Regions from separate parts of the Streptomyces spongiicola genome, predicted to be linked through region 3. Evidence: riboswitches for the same ligand, from Rfam matches in the RefSeq annotation. Region 3 holds a riboswitch; each other region holds the start of a gene.

Region 1 (5,372 bases), 5.6 Mb from region 3:
ATCACCACGGTCGTGCCGGACTCCCCGAGCCGCTCCAGCACCGCCAGCAGCCTCTCCTGGCCGTGCGGGTCGAGCCCGGCCGTCGGCTCGTCCAGGACCAGCACCCGCGGCCGCATCGCCACCGCGCCCGCGATCGCGGCCCGTTTCCGCTGCCCGTACGACAGCAGATGCGTCGGACGGTCCGCGAGCGCCGCGATGTCCAGCGCGTCGAGCGCCCCGGCCACCCGGGCCCGCACCTCCGGCTCCGGCAGCCCCAGGTTCATCGGCCCGAACGACACGTCCTGGGCCACGGAGGCGGCGAACAACTGGTCGTCCGGGTCCTGCACCACCAGCTGCACGGTCGTCCGGAGCCGGGTGAGCCCTGCGCGGTCGTACGCCACCGGCTCGCCGTCCAGCAGCAGCCGCCCCTCACCGCAGCGCAGCCCGCCGCTCAGCAGCCGCATCAGGGTCGTCTTCCCGCTCCCGTTGCGGCCCAGCAGCGCCAGGCACCGCCCGCCGGCCACGGCGAGGTCGACACCGCGCAGCACCGGCGGGCCGTCCGGGTAGGAGAACCCGGCGCCGGCCAGTTCCACCACGGGGACCGCGCCCCCGCGAGCGTGCGCGTCCACGGAACCGCTCACAGCACGGACCTTTCCAGTACGAGGGTGACGGCGACGAGTCCCGCGAGCAGCCCCGCGGTCGCCGCCAGGAAGCGCACGGACACCGCCGCCGGCGGCACCAGGACCCGCAGCGTCCCGTCGTAGCCCCGCCCGGCGAGCCCCGTCTGCAACCGCTGCGCCCGGTCGAAGGCGCGCACGAACGCCGTGGCGGCGAGCCCCGCGAGGGACCGCCAGGCCGCCGCCCGGGTGGTGTGGCCGAGCCGGGCGGCCTGCGCCTGGCGGATCCGGTGCACCGCGTCCAGCAGCAGGAACGCGATGCGGTACATCACGAGCGCCACGTCCACGACCGGCCCCGGCACCCCGGCCCGGGCCAGCCGGGGCAGCAGGTCGGACATCGGCGTGGTGAACGCGAACAGCAGCACCCCGAGCGAGGCCGCCGACGTCCGCAGCAGCAGCCGGGCCGCGTGCGGGGGCCCGTCGGGGGCGAGCGCCACGAAGCCGTCCGGGCCGCCCACCGCGAACAGCAGCGGAACCGCGCCCGTGACGCAGAACCCCAGCGGGATGCGCCACGCCCGCCACAGCCGCCGGGGCGCCACCCCGGCGGGCCCGAGCAGCACCGCGACCGCGGCCGCCGCCACCAGGACGGCACCCGGCCACGGCGGCAGCGCGACGGCGCAGACCGTCAGGCCCAGGCCGAGCGCCGCCTTCTCGCCCGGATGGCGGCCGCGCCAGCGGCTGCCGTGCGCCGCCGCGTCGATCGGCAGCATCGGGGACTACGCGCCCGCGCCGGCGGAATCGGCCGCACCGGCGGCGGGCGTCCGGGCGTCCCGCGCGGCCGCCACCCGGGCCCCGCCCTGCCGGCGGCCCCTGCGCAACCCGAAGTAGTACGCGAGGACACCCGCGCCCAGAGCGGCCTGGAGGGCGAACAGGGCCGACTCGACCTCCCCGGACGGCGGCTCGTACAACGGGGCGAACCAGGGCTCGTAGTCCGGGGCGATCTCCGTGATCGCGGCCTCCGCCTCACCGTCGGCGCCGGCGAAGGGCTCCTCCTTGTGGTCGCCCAGACCCAGCGCCAGCGGCAGCACGGCCAGCGCGGCCACGATCGCCAGCAGCAGTGTGTTGATCTTCGCGTTGCGGCTCATCGGACCGCGGCCTCCTTCTCCGCCCCGCCCTGGAGGAGCACCCCGAGCCGGGTCAGCTCGCCCTTGCTGGACCGCACCAGCAGCCGCATCACCAGGACGGTCAGCAGGCCCTCGCTGACCGCCAGCGGCACCTGGGTGACCGCGAAGATGCCGCCGAACTTGGCCAGGGCGCCCACCACACCGCTGCCCGGGTCGGGGAACGCCAGCGCAAGCTGCACGCTGGTGACGCAGTACGTGGACAGGTCGGCGGTGAACGCACCGGAGAACACCGCCACCATCAGCGGCGCCCCGGACCGCCGCAGCAGCACGTACACCCCGAACCCGGCCCAGGGCCCCACGACCGCCAGCGAGAAGACGTTCGCGCCGAGCGTGGTCAGGCCCCCGTGGGCCAGCAGCAGCGCCTGGAAGAGCAGGGTGATCGTGCCGAGCACCGCCATGATCGGCGGCCGGAACAGTATCGCGCCCAGTCCGGTGCCGGTCGGATGGGAGCAACTGCCCGTCACCGAAGGGATCTTGAGCGCCGACAGTACGAAGGTGAAGGCGCCGGCCGCGCCGAGCAGCAGCGTGGACTCGGGGTTCGCCCTGACCTCGCGGGTCAGCGCCCGTACGCCGTGGATCACGAAGGGGGCGGACGCGGCGGCCCAGGCGGCCGCGTGCACAGGGGGCAGATAGCCCTCGGCTATATGCATGGGTAGGGAGACCTCTCCAGCACCTCGTGGATGGACAACGCGCCCCGGCCGGTCTCCTGGCTGACGGGTCATGCCGCCCGGGCTCCGCCTTCCCGGACACCGCGGTCTCCCGCGGCCGTCCAGTGGCTTCCTCGCGGAGAGAGCCGGACTTCCCGATCACAGTGGCGAGGGCCGCACCGGTACTCCACCGGTTTCCCGTTCACCAAGGCCCTGCGACACTAGTGCGTTGACCAGGTGCATCACAAGCCGCGTACGGATGCGTACGGTCACACCTTGCGGTAGCCGTACGCCTCCTCCGCCGCCGTCACCACCGCGTCCAGATCCGCTCCGGCGGACGCCGTGACCACCGCCGCGACGGCCCCCTCGACGAACGGCGCGTCCACGAGCCTGGTGCCCTCCGGGAGTTCGTCCCCCTCGGCCAGCAGCGCCTTCACCGTCAGCACCGCGCTGCCGATGTCCACCAGCACGGCCACCCCCGCCCCCCGGTCCACCTCGCGCGCGGCGCGGGCGGTCGAGTCCGCACTGGTGCCGAGGCCGCCGTCCGCGGTGCCGCCGGCCGCCGCCACCGGCACCCCGTCGCCCGAGCCGGCCAGCCTCCGGGCGAGATCGGCGACCGCCGCGGCGACCTGCGCGCTGTGCGAGACGAGGACGATCCCCACCACACCGGTCATCGCGCGGCCTCCTCGAGGGCGCCGACCAGCAGGGCGGAGGACGCCGCCCCCGGATCCCGGTGCCCGACGCTGCGTTCGCCCAGATAGCTCGCGCGGCCCTTGCGGGCCAGCATCGGCACGGTCGCGGCCGCACCGTCCTCCGCGGCCGCGCGCGCAGCCGCGAAGGACTCGTCCAGCGCCGCCGCCGCCGGCTCCAGCGCGTCCAGCATCGTCTTGTCCCCGGCCTTCGCGCCGCCGAGCCGGGCCACCGCCGCGATCCCCGCGCGCAGCGCCTCGGCGAGCTGCGCCCGCGACACCCCGGCCTCGTCGCCGAGCGCCTTGCCGGCACGCCGCAGCAGCGTCCCGTACAGCGGCCCCGAAGCCCCGCCGACCGTGGAGATCAGCCGGCGCCCCGCCAGCGTCAGTACGGCACCCGGAGTGTCCGGCGCGTCCTTCTCCAGCGCGGCCGCCACCGCCGTGAAACCCCGCCGCATATTGGTCCCGTGGTCGGCGTCCCCGATCGCGGCGTCCAACTCGGTGAGCCGCGCGGCCTCCCGGTCCACCGCCCGCGCGAGGGCGTTCATCCAGCGGAGGAAGAACTCCGCGTCGAGCACCGCGTCTGCGTCCGCTTCTCGTGGCACGTCGGCTCCCTTGTGCACGTCGGCTCCCTTGTGCGCGTCGTCGCGGCCCGCGGACGCGGCACCGCCCTCGCCGCCCGGGCCGGGAACTCCGCCCGGGCCGGGCACGGTTCAGCGGCCCCAGCGCAGCGCGGGCGTCTCCACGGGGGCGTCCCACAGCCGCAGGATCTCCTCGTCCGCCTCGCACAGCGTCACCGAGCAGCCGGCCATGTCGAGCGAGGTGACGTAGTTCCCGACCAGGGTCCGGGCCACCGGCACACCGCGCTCGGCGAGCACCCGGTGGACCTCCGCGCCGAACCCGTACAGCTCCAGCAGCGGCGTCGCGCCCATGCCGTTGACCAGCGCCAGCACCGGACTCGACGGCCTCAGGTCGTCGAGGACCGCCTCCACGGTGAAGTCCGCGATCTCGCGCGAGGTCATCATCGGCCGCCGTTCACGGCCGGGCTCGCCGTGGATGCCGATCCCCAACTCCAGCTCGCCGGCAGGCAGGTCGAACGTCGGGGTGCCCCTGGCCGGGGTGGTGACGGCGCTGAGCGCGACACCGAAGCTGCGCGACCGCTCGTCGACCCGGCGGGCGACCGCCTCGACCCGCTCCAGCGGGGCGCCCTCCTCGGCCGCGGCGCCCGCGATCTTCTCCACGAAGAGCGTCGCGCCCGTGCCGCGCCGGCCCGCCGTGTACAGGCTGTCCCGGACGGCCACGTCGTCGTCGACGAGCACCTTGGCCACCTGGACGCCCTCGTCCTCGGCGAGCTCCTGCGCCATGTCGAAGTTCAGCACGTCGCCCGTGTAGTTCTTCACCACGAAGAGCACACCCGCCCCGCTGTCCACCGCCGCCGCGGCCCGGGCCATCTGGTCCGGCACCGGGGACGTGAACACCTCGCCGGGGCATGCCGCCGAGAGCATCCCGACCCCCACGAACCCGCCGTGCAGGGGCTCGTGCCCCGACCCGCCTCCGGACACCAGGCCCACCCTGCCCGCGACCGGGGCGTCCCCCCGGACCACGAGCCTGTTCTCCACGTCGACGTTCAGCCCGGGGTGCGCCGCGGCCAGGCCGCGCAGGCCGTCCGCGACCACCGTCTCGGGGACGTTGATGAGCATCCTCATGGGAACCTCCTGACGGGACCGGCGTCGATCGCTCCGGACGGTGTCCTCCCGGGCGGGCCGTGGCGGAACGCGCCGCACACCCTCTGCCAGTATCGGCGCAAACGGCCCGCCCGGCACCGCGCTCACGCGAAACCGCCGGCACGGTCCGCGGGTGCGGGCGGAGGTCCGCCGCGGCGCCGTGCGGCGGTCGGCCGCCGACGCGGGGCGGCTGCCGACGGGGGGCGGCTGCCGACGAGGGGCGGCCTCGCCGGCCGACCGGGAGTGTGCGGCGGGTGATCTGTGGCGCACGGCGGTGGTGCGGCGGCCGACCGGGAGCGTGCGGCGGTGGTGCGGCGGCAGACCGGGAGCGCCGGGCCGCCGTCCCGCGGGCCGTCAGTAGCGCAGGGCGCTGGCGATACCGCCCATCCCCGCGAGGGTGCCGTCCGGCACGAACCGCACGTCCGCCCCCGTGTCCAGGGACTTCTCGACGATCTCGTCCACGACGTCGACCACCGCGTCGAGGTCCCCCGGCTCGGCGGGCAGCACATGCCCGCCGGTGTCCCGCACGGTC
Region 2 (5,372 bases), 1.6 Mb from region 3:
CGACTCCGCGCCCGGCCGCCATCTGCTCAGCCCGCGGGCCGAGCCGGGGCTGCGGGTGCCCGCGCACTGCACCGCGCTCGGCAAGTGCCTGCTCGCCCAACTGCCGGACGAGGAGGTGCTGCGACTCGTCGGGAAGGGGCCCTACGAGCGGCTGACGGATGCCACCCACACCACCTGGACCCAGCTGTCCAAGGCCCTGGACGAGGTCCGCGACGACGGCCTCTCCCGCTCGCTCGAGGAGTACGAGGTGGGGCTGGTCTCCTTCGCGGTGGCCCTGCCCGCGGCACCGGACGGCACCCTCTTCGGCATCAGCGTCTCGCTGCCGACGTCCCGGGCGGGACAGCGGCGCGAGATCGAACAGCGACTGCGCACGGCCACCGCGGTCCTGCGCCGCCGCTGACGCCCCGGCCGGCCCTGACACCCCGGGCCCGGGTGACCGCAACGGTCCCTGACACCCCGGGTCCGGGTGACCGCAACGGTCCCTGACGCCCCGGGTCCGGGTGACCGCAACGGTCCCTGACGCCCCGGGTCCGGGTGACCGCAACGGTCCCTGACACCGGGTCGGCGGCGGTCCGTTGCGGTCGTGGTCGCGGTCGCGGTCGTGGTCGCGCCGCCGCCCCGGTCGGCCCGGACCGTTGAGGTCACCCGGGCCGGGGCACGATGCCCGCCGCGCGGTAGTCGTACCCGTCCTGGCTGAAGCCGGGGGCTTCCCACCGGAGATCCACCGGCTGTCCCGGTGACAGCGTGCGGAAACCCGCCATCTCGATGCGGGAGTAGTGGCCCCGGCAGCCGCCGGGCGTCTCGCGGGAGTCGAGGACGCCCCACCCCTCTCGTCGCGCCACTCGCGGACCGTCGCGATCACCATGGGGGTACCCTACGGGCCCGGTGGGTGGCTGCCGCGTGCGGCGGGACGCCGCAGCACCGGCCTGCTTCCCTCCGGTGGGCTGCCGGCACCGACCGCACACTGCCGCGGCGGGCACCGGGCGTCGTCGTCCCGGTCCCGGTCCCGGTGTAGTCCCGGTTCCGGGCACCGGCGCGTACCGCTTCCCGACGCCGTTCCCCCGCAACGGCCCGCCGGAACCCGCCGATGCGGCCCACCGCCTCGCGACCACGGACGGGTCGCCTGTCCAGGGTGCGTGCGAGCCCTCGGCGCCGCGCGCTGCCTCTGTGCGCGGGCCGGGTGCGGCAGTTGCCCCCGGCCGGTGGACCGCGGGCGTATGACATGACGTGGTCTTCTGCCATGATGTCCGTGAAAAGGCGACGGCGGAACGAGGAAGCCGGTGTGAATCCGGCGCGGTCCCGCCACTGTGATCGGCGAGCGGATCCCGAACAGACCACTGCCCGTGTGCGGGTGGGAAGGCCGGGACGAGCACTGACCCGAGAGCCAGGAGACTCACGCGGTCGCCTCCTCGACACGACTGGGGCGGATCTCCCCGGAGAGGAGGGCTTGTCGTGATGCCCGTGGAGGTTTCCCGCGGCGGTTCGGTGCCGTGCCGGGTGGTGGTGTGCCGGGACTGCTGCTGCGGCAGCTCCAAGGTGACCGGCGTCGACCACCGTGAGCAGACCGCGCGTCTCGCTAAGGACGCCCCGGTCCGGATCACCGGCTGTCTCGACGTGTGCGATCAGGCGAACGTGATCGTGGTGCAGCCTTCGTCCGAGGGACGCGCCGCCGGCGGCCGGCCGGTCTGGTTCGGACTCGTCAACGACCCGGCCGCGACCGAGGACGTCGCCGCCTGGGTGCGGGCAGGCGGCCCCGGTGTCGCCGCGCTCACGGACATCCTCGACCTCTACGCCTTCACCCTGCCCCGGCGTGCCCGTTCAGCGCCGCTCCGCGACGCGGGCTGACCGGGCGACGCGGGCCGACCAGGCGACCCGACCTTGAGGCCGGCCCCCGGCATCGCGCGCCCGGGGGACCTCCGCCCTTCCTCAACGGGTCGGCCGGTCCACCCGGGTGAACCCGCCAACCCGGGTCGCCTCGCCTGCCCGGGTCGGCCGGTCTCCCCTGATGGGCGGGTCTGCCCGGGTCGGCCGGTCTCCCCGAATCCGCCCGCCTGACCGGTTCCGTGCTGCCTCCCGCACCCCGTCCCGCCCCGCCCCGTCCCGCCCCGCCCCGTCCCGTCTACCCGAATCCGGCCACGCTCCGGACCACCGTCCGGACCGTGCCATGGTGAGAGGACCCACACCATGCGCAAGCGTCCCGTATCCCTGCTGACGGCCATGGCCGCCGCGGCCCTGCTGGTATCCGGCTGTGGCGGGAGCGCCACCCGGGACGACGCCGCCCAGGCCGCCGGCCCCGCCGCCGAGGGCTTCCCCGTGACCGTCGCCAACTGCGGTGTGAAGACGACCTACCAGCGGCCTCCGCAGCGCGCGGTGTCGTTGAACCAGCATGCGACCGAGGTCCTGCTGGCACTGGGACTGGAGAAGTCGATGGTGGGCACGGCATACCTCGACGACAGGATCCTCCCCGAGTACCAGGAGGCGTATGACGGCATCGAGGTCATCGCGGAGCAGTACCCGTCCTTCGAGGCGCTGCTGGCGGCGGAACCGGACCTCGCCTACGGCGGCTTCGCCAGCACCTTCGACGAGAAGGAGGGCCGTGGCCGCGCCGCCCTGTCCAAGGCCGGGATCAACTCCTACCTCAACATCGAGGAGTGCCCGACCGGGCCCGTGACGATGGCCGCGATGGACCGGGAGATCCGGAACGTGGCCAGGATCTTCGGTGTGCCGGATCGGGCCGAGCAGCAGCTGAGGAAGCTCCATGGCACGCTGGAGGCGGTGGAGGACAAGCTCGCCGGGGCCAAGCCGGTGGAGGTCTTCGTCTACGACAGTGGCGACAAGACCGCCTTCACCGCGGGCGGGGCGGGCGTCGGCAACGAGATGATCAAGCGGGCCGGTGGAGTGAACCTCTTCGCCGACCTGGACAAGGCGTTCGGCGACGTGTCGTTCGAGCAGGTGGCCGAGCGCATGCCCGAGGTCGTCGTCATCTACGACTACGGTGACCAGACGGTCGAGGACAAGAAGAGGTTCCTGCTGGCGAACCCGGCACTCAAGGACGTACCCGCCATCAAGAACCGGCGGTTCGCGGTACTCCCGCTGTCGTCCACGGTCCTGGGGGTCCGGGTACCCTCCGGCGTCGAGTCCCTGGCCCGCCAGATCCACCCGGAACGCTTCAAGTGACCCGCCCGACCGACCCGACCGACCCGACCGGCGCCGCCGGTGCGACGGGCGCGGCCGTTGCGACGGGCGCGGCCGTTGCGACGGGCGTGACCGGGGTGACGGGCGTGACCGGGGTGACGGGCGTGACCGGGGTGACGGGCGTGACCGGGGTGACCGGGGTGACCGGCGCGGGCGACCCGGCCCGGGCGGACGGCGTGACCGACCCGACCGGCGCGGCCGTTGCGGCCGAGGTGACCGCTACTGCCGATGTAACTGATGCGACTTCTGTGGCCGTGGCGGCCAGGGCCGCAAAAGTGACCAGAGCCTCGGGAGCGAGGGAAGCCTCGGGAGTGACGGAAGCCTCGGGAGTGACGGAAGCCGTGGGAGCCACCGCAGCCGTCGACGCGGCCCCAGCCGTCGACGCGGCCGAGCGGACGAAAGCCGCAGCCACCGGCAGGCCGGGCGCCCGGACGGCGCCCGGGGCGGCGGCCCCTGTCCCGGGCCGCCCCGGGGTCCCCTACCCGCTGGTGCTGGCGCTGCTGGGCGCGCTCGTCGTGGTCTCGGCCACGTTCGGGATCGCGACCGGGTCCATCAGCGTCCCCGCCGACCAGGTCTGGGGCATCCTGCTGCACCGGGTGCATCCGGCGCCGGCCGACCCGACCTGGACACCGGTCCGCGAGACGATCGTCATCGACGTCCGCCTCCCCCGCGTACTGCTGGCCGGCGTCGTCGGAGCGGGCCTGGCGGTGTCCGGGATGGCCCTGCAGGCGCTGGTGCGCAATCCCCTCGCGGACCCGATGCTGCTCGGGGTCTCGTCGGGGGCCTCGGTCGGTGCGGTGCTGGTCGTCGTCTTCAACCTCACCCTGTTCGGCGCGTTCTCCCTACCGGTGGCGGCGTTCCTCGGCGCACTCGCCGCCCTGGTCGCCGTCTACCTCCTCGCCCGGTCCGGCGGCCGGATGACCACCGTCCGGCTCGTGCTGGCGGGCGTGGCGACAGCCGAGGTGCTGTCCGCACTGGCGAGCTTCCTGATCGTCACCTCCGACGACCCGCACAAGACGCAGTCGGCGTTGCGCTGGATGCTCGGCGGACTGGCCGGCACCACCTGGACGGTGCTGTGGATCCCCGTCGGCGCCGTCCTGCTCGGTACGGCCGTCCTGCTCGGCGTGTGCCGTCCGCTCAACCTCCTGCTCGCGGGTGAGGAGGCCGCCGTGGCGCTCGGACTGGACGTGCACCGCTTCCGCGCCGCCCTGTTCACGCTCGTCGCCCTCATGATCGGCACCATCGTCGCGGTCAGCGGCCAGATCGGCTTCGTCGGCCTGATCATGCCGCACGTCGTACGGCTGCTCGTCGGCGCCGACCACCGCCGCGCCCTCCCCACCGCCGCACTGCTCGGCGCAGCGTTCCTCATCGCCGCCGATCTCGCCGCACGCACCGCCATGAGCCCCGAGGAGATCCCCGTGGGCATCCTCACCGCCCTGGTCGGCGGCCCCTTCTTCCTGTGGCTGATGCGACGGAGGACGACATGACGCAGACCACCGCGGCTGCGGCCGTGTTCACGGCGATGGCGCCCGGCACGCTCGCCGTGGAGGACGTCTCGGTCGTCGTGGGCGGACGGGCGCTGGTGGACCGGGCGTCGCTGCGGGTGGCCCCAGGCGAGGTGGTGGGGCTGGTCGGCCCCAACGGCGCAGGGAAGTCGACCCTGTTGCGTACGGTCTACCGGGCCCTGCGCCCCACTTCGGGAAGGGTGCTGCTGGACGACGAGGACGTCCGGCGGATGCCCGGCAGGAGCCTGGCGCGCCGACTCGCGGCGGTCCTCCAGGAGTCCGCGGGCGACTTCGACCTCTCGGTGTACGACGTCGTGGCCATGGGCCGCACCCCGCACAAGCGGCCCTTCGACGGAGACGACGCCGACGATCGCGCCGTCATCACCGCCGCGCTGGACGTACTCGGCGCAGCCGATCTCGCCCACACCCCCTTCACCCGGCTGTCGGGAGGCGAGAAGCAGCGGGTGCTCATCGCCCGTGCGCTCGCCCAGCGCGCGGGAACCATGGTGCTGGACGAACCGACCAACCACCTCGATCCACGCCACCAACTCGACACCCTGCACCTGGTCCGCCGGCTGGGAGTGACGGCCGTCGTCGCACTCCACGACCTCAACCTGGCCGCCGCCTTCTGCGACCGGATCTGTGTGATGGACGGCGGCCGCGTCGTGACCA
Region 3 (5,372 bases):
TAGGTGATCGTCCCGTGGTTGCGCAGCAGGGCGCCGGTGCGGTCCTCCAGGGCGCGGAGCAGGTTGCCGGCCAGTTCGTCGGTCCCGTACAGGGCGTAGGGGGCGACGCGGACGGGGCCGCCGAGGGCCGCCGTCATGTAGTGGATCGGCGGCAGTTCGCCGACCAGGGTGGAGACGGCGGTGGCGTGCACGGCGTGGGTGTGGACGACGGCCACCGCGTCGGTGGCGCGGTGGACGGCGAGGTGCATCGGAAGTTCGCTGGTGGGCGTGAGTTCGCCGAGGACCTGCCGGCCGTCGAGCCGGACGCCGACGGCGTCCGCGGCGGTGAGCCGGTCGTAGTGCACCCCGGTGGGGGTGACCAGCACGATGTCGCCGGCGCCGGTGGGGACGCGTACGGAGACGTTGCCCGAGGTCCCGACGACGAGGCCGTCCGCGACGGTTCTGCGGGCCGTGGCCACGAGGTCCGACCAGGCCCGGGATATCGCTTCCTGCTCCGGTTCGGTCATGTGGGCGATTTTGTCAGCCGGGGCCGCCGGGAGCGGCGGCGGGGGCTGTGCCGGGGCCGCCGGGAGCGGCGGCGGGGGCTGTGCCGGGGCCGCCGCGGGAACCGCGGGCCCAGACCTCGTGCGGGCACGGCAGGCACGGCAGGCACGGCGGGAGGCGGCGGGCCCGGACCGCATCCCGGCACCGCGGGAGCCGCGGGCCCAGACCGCATGCGGGAACCGCGGGAACCGGGGGAACCGGAGGAACGGGATGCGCCGCCGTCGCGGGCACGGCGGGCACCGCCACCACGGGCGCCGCTGGCACGAGCGCCGCGGACACGGGCACCGCGGGCCATCAGCATCCCAGCGATGTCGCACGAGAACACGGGCGCCGCGGACACGGGCGCCGCTGGCACGAGCCCGCGGGCACGGGCGCCGCGGGCCGGCCGACCGGCCGGAACTCGCCGCGGGGTCCGTAGTGACCAGAATCTCTTCCGCCGTTCATCCGCGCGACGCCGCCGGATCATGTGGCGGTCACCGCAGGGCCGCCGGAGAGCGCTACAGGCCCGCAGTTCGGGGCGATCGCATGGGGCGCACACCCGCCCCGGGGGCTCCGGGGTGCCGCCGCGAACACAAGCGGAGGGACCGCAACCCACTTGGAGACACTCCGCAGCCCATCCCAGTTCACCTTCCGTTCACTCTGCGACCCTACGTTCACCCGCGCCACTACCATCCGAACGATTGCCTGGGTACCCGGTTCATGGAGCACATCACCCTGCTGCTCGCGATTGTCGTCGTGACAGCACTCGTGTTCGATTTCACGAACGGCTTCCACGACACCGCCAACGCCATGGCGACGACCATCTCGACGGGTGCGATGAGACCGAAGGCGGCAGTGGCGATGTCCGCCGTGCTGAACCTGGTCGGCGCGTTCCTCTCCGTCGAGGTCGCCAAGACGATCTCGGGCGGCATCATCAACGAGGAGGGCATCCGCCCAGAAGTGATCTTCGCCGCTCTCGTCGGCGCGATCCTCTGGAACCTGCTGACCTGGCTGCTGGGCCTCCCGTCCAGTTCCTCCCACGCCCTCTTCGGCGGTCTCATCGGCGCGGCCGTGATGTCCGCCGGGTTCTCGGCCGTCAACGGCGGCACGATCGTCACCAAGGTCCTGATCCCGGCCGTCGCGGCCCCGCTCGTCGCCGGTCTCGCGGCCCTCGTCGCCACCAGGCTGACGTACCGGATCGGCGGCACCACCGAGGACCGGTCCACCTCCAAGGGCTACCGCGCCGGGCAGATCGCCTCCGCCGGCCTGGTGTCCCTCGCCCACGGCACCAACGACGCGCAGAAGACCATGGGCGTCATCACTCTGGCCCTGGTCACCGGGGGCGTCCTCGCGCCCGGCTCGAACCCCCCGATGTGGGTCATCGTCTCCGCCGGCGTCGCGATCGCGCTCGGCACCTACCTCGGCGGCTGGCGCATCATCCGCACCATGGGCAAGGGGCTGACCGACCTCCAGCCGCAGCAGGGCTTCGCCGCGCAGACCAGCGCCGCGACGGTCATCCTGGCCTCCTCGAACCTCGGCTTCTCGCTCTCCACCACCCAGTCCTGCTCGGGTGCCGTGATGGGCGCGGGCCTCGGCCGCAAGGGCGGTGTGGTCCGCTGGTCCACCGCCACCAGGATGTTCGTCGCCTGGGGCCTCACCCTGCCCGCCGCCGGCCTGGTCGCCGCGGCCGCGGAGTTCCTGACCAAGCAGGGCGCCTGGGGCATCGCCGCCGTGGCCGTGCTGCTCGTCGCGGGCTCCGGGGCCATCTGGGTGATCTCGCGCCGCAAGCCGGTCGACCACACCAACGTCACGGACGACGAGATCGCGCCCGCGGGCGTCGTCACCACCGCCATCGCGGCCGTCTCCCCGCCCCCGGCCGGCGCCGCCGCGACCCAGGTGGCCGGGCCCGGGTCAGAGACGCCGGACGCCGCCGGAACCCCCAACACCGCCGAGACCCCGAACGCCGCCGGAACCCCGAACGCCGCCGCCGGGATCGCGGCGACCGAGCCCGGGGCGCTGAAGGCCGCCTTCCCGGCCCAGTCCTCCGAGTCCGCTCCGGCGCCCGCCGCCACGGTGTAAGGAAAGAACGACATGAAGATCGACTGGGCAGCTCTGGGCTCCGTCTTCGGCGTGAGCCTCGTCGTGACCGTCGCCCTGGTGGGCCTGTTCACCCTGGGCATCGCGGGCCTCTCCAAGCAGGAGGCCGCGGCCGCTCGGGGAGGCTCGGCCGGCCTCGCCCGCACGGGCGCGTACGCCTGCTTCGCGCTCTGCGCGGCGGCGGTGGCCTTCGGGATCTACCTGATCGTGGTCTGACGCCGCGGCACGACCTCCCACCGGGGCCGGGCACACCCACCGGGTGTACCCGGCCCCACCCGTGTGCCCGGCCCCACCCGTGTACGCGCCCCGCACCCGCGCCCCGGGGCGGTGCGCCCCGTCCCGTCGCAGGTCAAGGGCGAGTTGACGGGCGTTCGGGGCCCGTGGTGGACTTCCGGGGCCACTTACGGCGGCAGAAGAGGAAGCCGGCGCGAATCCGGCGCGGTCCCGCCACTGTCACGGGTGCGCTCCCCCTCGCGGAGCACCAGGGAGCACCCCGGAGCCAGGAACTCCTCGCCGCCGGTCACGTCGAGCCAGGGCGCGGACCCTGAGTGAGGACGAACATGCCTGCCGAAGCAGGAGGGCCGGCTCCGCCGCGCCCGGACATCACGTTCGCGTACGGCGCCGCCGCCGGACTGGCCGGCGACCTGCTCCTCGGCGATCCACGCCGCGGGCACCCGGTCGCGGTCTTCGGCCGGGCGGCCGCCGCGGTCGAACGGGGACTCTGGCACGACCACCGCGGCTGGGGCGCACTGCACACCGCGGTGTGCGCCGGCGCCGCGGTCGCCGCGGGCGCGCTGGCCGCGGCATCCGCGCGCCGGTGATCCGGCACGGCCGCCCGGGAAGTCGGCCCGTTATGGGGCACGAGGTTGGCGCGCCGGGGTTTCCGCCGATGCCGCACGGTGTTTCGCCGCGGTGACGAAGCGGGCGGGCGTGTTACACGCCCATGAAGCGAAGGGTCACGGGAAGGTCACGCGCGTATCCTCCGCGAGAAGCGGGACCGGCGCGACGGCCACCCGGTTGACCTGGCGTGGGGAGCCGAGTCGGGCGGTAGGGGCGCCGCGCTCCGGGGCCCAGGGTGTCCCGGGCCCGGGGTGACCCGGGCCCGGGGTGTCCGGGCGTCCCCGCGGCATCCCCGCGGCACTCCCGGCACCCCTCGCCGTCCTCTCGGCCTCCCCCGGCCGAGTGCCCCCCACCCGGCCGCGGGCGCCCCGCCCGGCCCAACGCCCCGCCGGAGCAGGCGATCCGGGCACGGGACCCACCGGAGCCGGTGATCCCCGCCAGGGGGCGCGCGGTCCGCCGCCGGGCCCCGTGAGCGTGCTACTCGCGGGAGTCCGACGTCGAGGACATGTCCGGGTACCTGTCTCCCACCACCCGCTCCGCGATCGGCTCCAGCAGCGCCAGCTCGTCCCGTGTGAGCGTGATCCGCGTGGCCGCGACGTTCTCCTCCAGACGCCCGCGGCTGCGGGTGCCCGGGATGGGGACGACCGGCAGACCGTGGACCTCGGCCCGCCGCTGGACCCAGGCGAGGGCTATCTGCGCGGGCGTCGCACCGTGCGCGGCGGCGATCTTGCGGACGGGCTCCAGCAGCGCCGCGTTCGCCGCGGCGGCGTCGCCGGTGAAACGCGGCTGGTAGCGCCGGAAGTCGTCCCCGGGAAGCTCTGCCGCGTCCGCGAACGAGCCGGTGAGGAAGCCGCGGCCGAGTGGCGAGTACGGCACCAGCGCCACCCCCAGCGCCGCGGCGGCGCCCACCGCGCTCCGCTCGGCGGAGCGGCTGAACAGGGACCACTCCGACTGGAGTGCGGCGATGGGGTGGACGGCGTGCGCCTCGCGCAGTTCAGCGCCGGTCACCTCGCTGAGGCCGAGGTGGCGGACCTTGCCGGCCCGCACCAACTCGGCCATCGCGCCGACGGATTCGGCCAGCGGCACCGCGGGGTCGCGACGGTGCATGTAGTAGAGGTCGATCGCGTCCACGCCGAGCCGGCGGAGGCTCGCCTCGGCCGCCTCGCGGATGTAGGCGGGGTCGTTGCTGATGCCCCGGAAGGACGCGTCGCCGGCGTCCCGGACGACGGAGAACTTCGTGGCGAGGGTGATCTCGCCCCGGTGCGCCGCCAGGAAGGGCCTGAGGAACTCCTCGTTGGCGCCGTTCCCGTACATGTCGGCCGTGTCGAGAAGGGTGACACCCGCCTCCAGCGCCGCCTCCAGGGTGTCGCGTGCCGCGGCCTCGTCGGTGTCGCCGTAGAACTCGCTCATGCCCATGCAGCCGAGCCCCTGCACTCCGACCTCGGGGCCGTCCGTACCGAGCCGTACCTTTTCGATCATGCTCTCCGTCATCGGGGCTCAGGCCCTCTCCGGCGCCCGCCGGGCGCCCGCATAGAAATCGATCTTGTAGTCCAGCACGGCGAGCGTGCCCTGGAGTTCGGCGATCCGTGCGCGGACGTCGCGCCTGGTCGACTCCAGCAGCTCCCGCCGCTGCTCCCGGGTGTGGTCCCCCTCGCGCGCCAGCTCGGCGTAGCGGACCATGTCCGCCACCGGCATACCGGTACGCCGGAGCTTGCCGACGAAGGCCAGCCAGTCCAGGTCGCGGTTGCTGAAGCGCCGCTGCCCGGTGTGCGAGCGGTCGATGTGCGGCGTCAGGCCGATCCGCTCGTACCAGCGCAGCGTGTGCGCGCTCAGGCCGGTCCAGTCGGCGACCTCGCCGATGGTGTACTGGTCCTGCCCGTCGGGCCGGGGGTGGGCGGGTGGCGCCGATACGC

Evidence for each region. A riboswitch is a leader RNA that binds a small molecule or an ion and turns the genes downstream of it on or off. The one in region 3 is predicted to bind cobalamin.
Region 1: another riboswitch for cobalamin. It lies ahead of DDQ41_RS30095 (energy-coupling factor ABC transporter permease); the one in region 3 lies ahead of DDQ41_RS05695 (cobalamin biosynthesis protein).
Region 2: another riboswitch for cobalamin. It lies ahead of DDQ41_RS12690 (hypothetical protein); the one in region 3 lies ahead of DDQ41_RS05695 (cobalamin biosynthesis protein).

Annotation. Positions count from the first base shown of each region.
Region 1 covers NZ_CP029254.1:6,921,770-6,927,141, forward strand. Annotated here, with positions in the region: gene DDQ41_RS30080 (energy-coupling factor ABC transporter ATP-binding protein) at 1-620, opposite strand, end outside; gene cbiQ (cobalt ECF transporter T component CbiQ) at 617-1,366, opposite strand; gene DDQ41_RS30090 (energy-coupling factor ABC transporter substrate-binding protein) at 1,373-1,741, opposite strand; gene DDQ41_RS30095 (energy-coupling factor ABC transporter permease) at 1,738-2,430, opposite strand; cobalamin riboswitch at 2,460-2,679, opposite strand; gene dhaM (dihydroxyacetone kinase phosphoryl donor subunit DhaM) at 2,697-3,101, opposite strand; gene dhaL (dihydroxyacetone kinase subunit DhaL) at 3,098-3,694, opposite strand; gene dhaK (dihydroxyacetone kinase subunit DhaK) at 3,830-4,822, opposite strand; gene DDQ41_RS30115 (baeRF3 domain-containing protein) at 5,195-5,372, opposite strand, start outside.
Region 2 covers NZ_CP029254.1:2,906,705-2,912,076, reverse strand. Annotated here, with positions in the region: gene DDQ41_RS12700 (IclR family transcriptional regulator) at 1-400, shown strand, start outside; partial or broken gene DDQ41_RS12695 (cold shock domain-containing protein) at 642-865, opposite strand; cobalamin riboswitch at 1,217-1,415, shown strand; gene DDQ41_RS12690 (hypothetical protein) at 1,456-1,845, shown strand; gene DDQ41_RS12685 (ABC transporter substrate-binding protein) at 2,185-3,177, shown strand; gene DDQ41_RS12675 (FecCD family ABC transporter permease) at 3,681-4,682, shown strand; gene DDQ41_RS12670 (ABC transporter ATP-binding protein) at 4,718-5,372, shown strand, end outside.
Region 3 covers NZ_CP029254.1:1,313,776-1,319,147, forward strand. Annotated here, with positions in the region: gene DDQ41_RS05680 (class II aldolase/adducin family protein) at 1-506, opposite strand, end outside; gene DDQ41_RS05685 (inorganic phosphate transporter) at 1,243-2,601, shown strand; gene DDQ41_RS05690 (hypothetical protein) at 2,614-2,835, shown strand; cobalamin riboswitch at 2,987-3,148, shown strand; partial or broken gene DDQ41_RS05695 (cobalamin biosynthesis protein) at 3,180-3,434, shown strand; gene DDQ41_RS05700 (aldo/keto reductase) at 3,937-4,950, opposite strand; gene DDQ41_RS05705 (MerR family transcriptional regulator) at 4,957-5,372, opposite strand, start outside.